Regions from separate parts of the Bacillus sp. 0209A genome, predicted to be linked through region 2. Evidence: a T-box and tRNA genes for the amino acid it is inferred to sense, from the RefSeq annotation. Region 2 holds a T-box; the other holds one or more tRNA genes.
The links. A T-box is a leader RNA that pairs with one kind of tRNA and senses whether it is charged. The one in region 2 lies ahead of thrS (threonine--tRNA ligase), so its partner is inferred to be a tRNA-Thr.

Region 1 (3,406 bases), on a different contig from region 2:
AGCTGACTTTGGCATTCAATGGTATGCCTGTCTCAATATAATCGCCCATTCCAGTGTCCCGCTCAATGGTCAACAGGGCGCCTATACGGCGTTTCGCCATATAATTGATCGCTTTTGTGATTGCCTCAATCGTTTTCTGCTGCGCTTCCTCCACAGGCGTGCCGCTTCTTGAGAAAAAGCGGCCCCGGCCAAGCTGTTCAAGCGCTCTTCTCAGCTCAGGCTGAAAAATAATAATAATTGCTAAAAATCCCCATGTTATTGCTTGGTCCATCAGCCATTGAAGCGTGCCGAGGCCCAAATATTGGCTGGCCATACGGACAAGCACGATCACGACAATTCCTTTTAACAGCTGAACCGCTTTCGTGCCACGTATGACCATAATAAGTTTATATATCACATACCAAACAAGGAGAATATCAACGGCATTGCCGAGGTACTGCAAAAAAGGGATATCCTCAAAAGCCATTTCCTCGTCCTCCAAGATTTCAGTCATTTCGTATTTTTGTGTTTTACGTGTTACGCATATGTACTTAACATAGCGAGCCCATTATACCACATTTCGATTCGGCAAGTGAAATGCGCCAGCTCTTACAGCCCGTAAAAAAAAAGAGCAAAGCAACTGACACGCTTTACTCTTTTTCGTTCGGTTTTAATGCATTGAGTACACTTTTCCCCGCAGACTTCAATTTATACCATGTCCAGTCAAATAATTGATTGATTTCTTCAATCTGACCGGTGACTTGTCCAGCAGAGGCCATATACTTTTCGCCATTTACGACGGTTACATCCCCGTCTATTTTGCCTTTAATAATCAGCTTGCCGTTTTTGACAGTGACATCACCTTTGACCGTCTCACCTTCAGGCACGATCACAGTATGGTTCTGCACCACAAGATTCGGCTGCTTAGACACGCTGAAGTTGTGGTCATTATGCCAGCTGTTTAAAAAACCTCCGCCCATCAAAATGATGAATACCGCAGCAGCTGCGATAACAGGATGGGTTCTGAACCACCTTTTCACAGAAGCTCTTTTCTTCTCCTTAGGCAATTTAGCCATGACATTAGCGGTAAAATCCGCGGGGGCTTCGACATGCGATGTGCTCCGGACGAGTGCTATAGATTTTTCCATCTCATAAAAATGCTTTCTGCATTTCTCGCATGTCTCAAGATGTTCATTTAATACGTGTTCATCTTTTGGAAGGATATCTCCATCAAGATGCATATGCATAAGCTGCACAATTTGTTCAGGACAGCTCATTTCATCACCCCACTTAAAGATCCCTTAATTGTTTTCGAAGAGCCTCTCTGCCTCTGTGAATCCGCGTTTTCACAGTCCCCACAGGAATGTTTAGAATCTCGCCGATTTCAATTAATGAGAGTTCGTCAATATACTTTAATACGATAACTGTTCTGTATTTGTCAGGAAGCTTTAAAATTTTCTGCTGAATCGTGTTTGAGAGCTCCAGCGACACTACTTCATCTTCTGGCAAAACTCCGTCTGCGGCGATTTGCGAATACATGGTCAAGCCTTCCGTACCAGCCACCTCTGCATCGAGGTAATAATCCGGCTTCTTTTTGCGAATGCGGTCAATAGTCAAATTGGTCGCGATTCGATAAAGCCAAGTTGAAAATTTCCGGTTAATATCAAAACTGTCGATATTAACGTACGCCCTGATGAAAGCCTCCTGTGCAATATCCTCTGCCTCATGCACATTGCCAAGCATACGGTAGCAAAGCTGATAAATTTTATCCTTGTAAATATCTACGATGTCCGCAAATGCATTTTGGTCGCCTTTTTTGACTTGCTTAATTCTCTTTTTAATCATCATTTCCATATTTATCTAACCTCTGCCTTCACCGGTCTGTATGTATACGAGCTTCGTTTTAAAAGGTTTCAATTTTTTATAAAATAAGTTTAACAAATTTTTGGCAGGGTGTAGATGGTAATTCGTGAATAAACTACCTTAACATATTTTTAAAATTATTATACAGACTGAATAGTTAGAAGTTGGAATGATTTTCACAAAATAAAAAAGACACCTTTTGGTCAAAGGTGTCTGTGACTGGGCTAGCTGGATTCGAACCAACGCATGACGGAGTCAAAGTCCGTTGCCTTACCGCTTGGCTATAGCCCAATAATGGTGGAGGGGGGCAGATTCGAACTGCCGAACCCTGAGGGAGCGGATTTACAGTCCGCCGCGTTTAGCCACTTCGCTACCCCTCCGTATTTTGCAAAGACAGTGCCGGCAAGAGGACTTGAACCCCCAACCTACTGATTACAAGTCAGTTGCTCTACCAATTGAGCTACACCGGCAAGATGGTGGAGGATGACGGGCTCGAACCGCCGACCCTCTGCTTGTAAGGCAGATGCTCTCCCAGCTGAGCTAATCCTCCAAATGGTGACCCGTACGGGATTCGAACCCGTGTTACCGCCGTGAAAGGGCGGTGTCTTAACCGCTTGACCAACGGGCCGTTTGTGTTCTCGTCGAGCTGACAAAAGTTATTATATACAGGTTACCCCCTGTTTGTAAAGAGAAAAATTAAATTTTTTATTTTCAAACTTTTTAACTCCTTTTTTAACTGAAAAAGCCTCCCAACATTAGTCATTTATTTTATGATAGAGACAAGCGAAGCAAGAGAGGAGAAACCAATATGATTCTAGTCAGTTCTTGCCTTGGAGGCATTGAATGCAGATACAACGGCTCTCACGCCGCATCAGAGAAAATCAGAAAACTCATCGATGAAAATAAAGCAGTCATGGCTTGTCCTGAGCTTCTCGGCGGCTTTTCCACTCCCCGTGAGCCTGCAGAAATCATCGGAGGCACCGGCGAGGATGTTCTCAATGGAACCGCTAAAATCGTGACAGCCTCAGGAGAAGATGTAACAGAGTTATATATGAAAGGCGCCGCTAAAACATTAGCTTACGCAAAAGCAATCAATGCATCCGCTGTCATATTGAAAGAAAACAGTCCATCGTGCGGAAGCAATTTCATTTATAACGGCACATTCACTGGCAAAAAAATCGCCGGCAGCGGAGTGACCGCCGCACTGCTAAAACAAGCGGGCTGCCGTGTCATTTCAGAAAACCAGTTAGACGACATATTGTAAGGAGGGCACCCCATGACTCAAGACATTTCTTTATCCTTCTATAAACCTGAACATTCGCCGGAACTTCAATCATTTACCCTAAACAACGATGACAAGCGCTTTACCTCTCTCCCCAAAGAGGTGCTGACTCAGGCCTTAGGCATACAGGACCGGTATCCGGCTGTCATCTTAAATGACAATCTGCCAGTCGGCTTTTTCATTTTACATACATCAAAAGAAACGCTTGCTCCCTATACTAGCAATCCATTTGCTTTACTGCTCAGCTCCCTGTCTTTAAACGCTGTACATCATGGAAAAGGC
Region 2 (3,406 bases):
TGTTTCAGCTCTGCCTGCACCTTTCTGCAATAGTCCAAGTGAACGTGTGAAACCGGTATGATTTGAACCTGAATCGGTGCGAGCCAGACTGGGAACGCCCCGCCGAAATGCTCGATCAAAATACCAAAGAAACGGTCGATCGAGCCGAATACCGCTCTGTGTATGACAACAGGACGAACCTTTTCATTGTGTTCATTGATATATGTTAAATCGAATTTTTCCGGCATTTGAAAATCAAGCTGAATTGTCGCACATTGGTGGCTTCGTTTCAGGGCATCTTTTATGTGAAAATCAATTTTCGGTCCATAAAACGCCCCATCGCCTTCATTCACCTCATAAGGCAGGCCGAGTTCCTCAAGGACATGTGCTAAGGCGCGTTCCGATGCTTCCCAAAGGCTATCATCGCCCAATGAATCCTCCGGGCGAGTCGAAAGCTCAACCGAATACTCAAAACCAAATGTACGATATACCTCGTCAATCAGCCCAATCGCTTCTTTGATCTCGCTCTCAATCTGATCCTCCCGAACGAAGATATGCGCGTCATCCTGACAGAACGTCCGGACGCGAAGCATTCCATTTAAAGCGCCGCTGTATTCATGGCGATGGACCTGGCCGAACTCCGCCATACGAATCGGCAGATCACGATACGAATACAGGTTGTTTTTAAATATGAGCATATGTCCAGGACAATTCATCGGCTTCATTGCGAATCTTGTCTCATCCACTTCTGAAAAATACATATTGTCGCGATAATGATCCCAGTGGCCTGACTGCTCCCATAACCGCTGATTCATCATAAACGGCGTACGCACCTCATCATAGCCGGCATTTGTTTGCAGCTCACGCGAGAAGCGTTCCAGTTCATTGCGGACAATCTGCCCTTTCGGCAAATAAAACGGCATCCCCGGCGCTTCTTCAGAAAACATAAACAGCTCTAACTGTTTGCCAAGCTTGCGGTGGTCACGTTTTGCCGCTTCTTCCAGCATATGCAGATGCGCATCCAAATCTTTTTTCTTGTGAAACGCAACCCCGTACACCCGCTGCAGGACTTCATTTTCATTGTCTCCGCGCCAATAAGCGCCCGATACTCTTGTCAGTTTGAACGCCTTGATCATCCCTGTAGAAGGAAGGTGCGGCCCCCGGCACAGGTCAACGAATTCTCCCTGCTGATACAGCGTGATATCCTCTCCGCGCGGAATATCCTTCAAAATCTCCAGCTTAAACGGCTCGCCTTTTTTGGCAAACAGTTCTTCAGCCTCTTCGTAAGAAACCTCAATTCTTTTCATTTCAAGGTTTTCATTTATAATGTTCTTCATTTCTTTTTCGATGGCTTCTAAGTCATCCGATGTCAAACTGTGCTCCAGCTTCATGTCATAGTAGAAGCCGTCTTCTATCACAGGCCCCACCCCCAATGACACTTCGCCATACAGCCGTTTCACCGCTTGGGCCAGCACGTGCGCTGATGTGTGGCGGAGCACTTGCAAGCCTTCTTGTGAATCAAGTGTGACAATCGAAAGCTCAGCATCCTCCTCCAGCTTGAAGCCGAGATCAACGAGCTTGCCGTTGACCTGACCCGCAGCCGCCTTCTTTTGCAGACTGGAACTGATAGAACCAGCCGCTTCTTTGATTGTAATGCCTTTCGGATATTCCTTGATCTGTCCGTCTGGATGCTGAATGTGTACATGTTTACTCATTTTTAAACACTCCTTCATTATTGTTGTATATAAAAAAACACACCCATCCCTCTGAAAGGGACGAGTGTGTGATTAACCCGTGGTTCCACCCAAATTCCCGACAAACGCTATGTTGTCGGCTTGGTGCTGTAACGCAGCATAGACGGCATTGGATACTTTCGTTCCCCAATGCTGCTCCAAGGCGGTAAATGATCATCCTAAGCTGGGAAGCTCTCACCTTTCCTTCCCTCTCTGAAAACCGTAACGACCATTCATGTCCTTTTCTTCGCATGTATTCAATTCATAAAAAAACACACCCATCCCTATAAAAGGGACGAGTGTGTGATTAACCCGTGGTTCCACCCAAATTCCCGACAAACGCTATTTGTTTGTCGGCTTGGTGCTGTAACGCAGCATAGACGGCATTGGATACTTTCGTTCCCCAATGCTGCTCCAAGGCGGTAAATGACAGCCCTAAGCTGGGAAGCTCTCACCTTTCCTTCCCTCTCTGAAAACCGTAACGATCATTCATGTCCTTTTCTTCGCATGTATTCAATTCATATAAAAAAACACATTCATCCCTATAAAAGGGACGAATGTGTTTATCATCCGTGGTTCCACCCAAATTCCCGATCAACACACATGGTGTATCGGCTTTAAGGTGCTGTAACGCAGCATGACGGTATCAGATACTTGATTTCTCCGATACGGCTCAAAGGCGGTAAGCTGCTTTCCCTGCGTTAGGAAGATCTCAGCTGTTCTTCCCTCTCTGGAAACCGTAAAAAGCATCTCATGTCCTTATCAGTGCCTGTCGTTTCAATAATTTTTTATATCTTACTATATATTCCCACAAAACGCAATCAGTGATTTACATTTTTTCTGACGCGGCAGTGCCGTTATGGACAGCCAGAAACAGCCATACAAGCAATGCGGCGAGGCTGTACGCCGCTCCCATCATCAAAAACGTAAATCCGGCGCCTGCATACCAAGTGGCGGACAGATGAATAATCACCCCGGATACCGCTACGCCGACCAAGGCTCCGATTTGCCGGTTGGCATTCAAGGCCGCGCCGGCGATATTCGCATGCTTTTGTCCGGCAGCCTGCATGATCACAGTTGTCATGGCAGGAACTGTAATGCCGGTGCCAAGGTTCATGACAGACATCAAAACCGCCAGCTGCCAATAAGGAAAATCCGGAGAAACAAGCATAAACAACAGCAATGCAACGATACAGCCGACCGCCATTGATACAAACATAAGCTGTCCTGCTTCAAACCGATTCACCAGACGGGCAAACAACAGATTGCCAATCACGAAGACCGCCATCATCGGCAGCAGCTCAACTCCAGCCATAAAGGAGCTTGCGCCTCTTGCCTCCTGCAAAAAAAGGCTCAGCATAAACATGCCGCCGAAAAGGGCAAAATTCAGCAAAAACCCGACGAATTGAGCAGCTGAGAATCGGCCGTTTTTATATAAGGACGCCGGCAGAATCGATGTTTCCGCAGAGATTTCCCGCAGCAAAAACAGCACAAATGCCAAAACCGCCGCCGCGAATGCACCAAGAATCACAGGCGAGCGCCAGCCAGCTGAAGGCCCCTGTATCAATGCAAAGGAGAGAAATCCGAGAGCCGCCACTCCAAGCAGATGCCCTGTAATATTTACGCAGCTGCTTTTTCCCGGCACGCGGCCGAGTATTCGATAAGCTGAAATGAGCGCAACAGCCCCTAACGGC

Region 1: it has a tRNA-Thr gene. The T-box ahead of thrS (threonine--tRNA ligase) is inferred to sense a tRNA for this amino acid. The anticodon was not compared.

The regions. Positions count from the first base shown of each region.
Region 1 is NZ_JBAIZV010000008.1:57,708-61,113, forward strand. Features, by position in the region: gene cdaA (diadenylate cyclase CdaA) at 1-466, opposite strand, end outside; gene rsiW (anti-sigma-W factor RsiW) at 630-1,256, opposite strand; gene sigW (RNA polymerase sigma factor SigW) at 1,270-1,833, opposite strand; tRNA gene V6D44_RS19935 (tRNA-Gln) at 2,062-2,133, opposite strand; tRNA gene V6D44_RS19940 (tRNA-Tyr) at 2,138-2,222, opposite strand; tRNA gene V6D44_RS19945 (tRNA-Thr) at 2,240-2,312, opposite strand; tRNA gene V6D44_RS19950 (tRNA-Val) at 2,317-2,392, opposite strand; tRNA gene V6D44_RS19955 (tRNA-Glu) at 2,396-2,470, opposite strand; gene V6D44_RS19960 (DUF523 domain-containing protein) at 2,651-3,106, shown strand; gene V6D44_RS19965 (GNAT family N-acetyltransferase) at 3,119-3,406, shown strand, end outside.
Region 2 is NZ_JBAIZV010000002.1:369,940-373,345, reverse strand. Features, by position in the region: gene thrS (threonine--tRNA ligase) at 1-1,694, opposite strand, end outside; T-box leader at 1,748-1,969, opposite strand; T-box leader at 2,001-2,225, opposite strand; gene V6D44_RS07090 (hypothetical protein) at 2,307-2,462, opposite strand; gene V6D44_RS07085 (MFS transporter) at 2,542-3,406, opposite strand, start outside.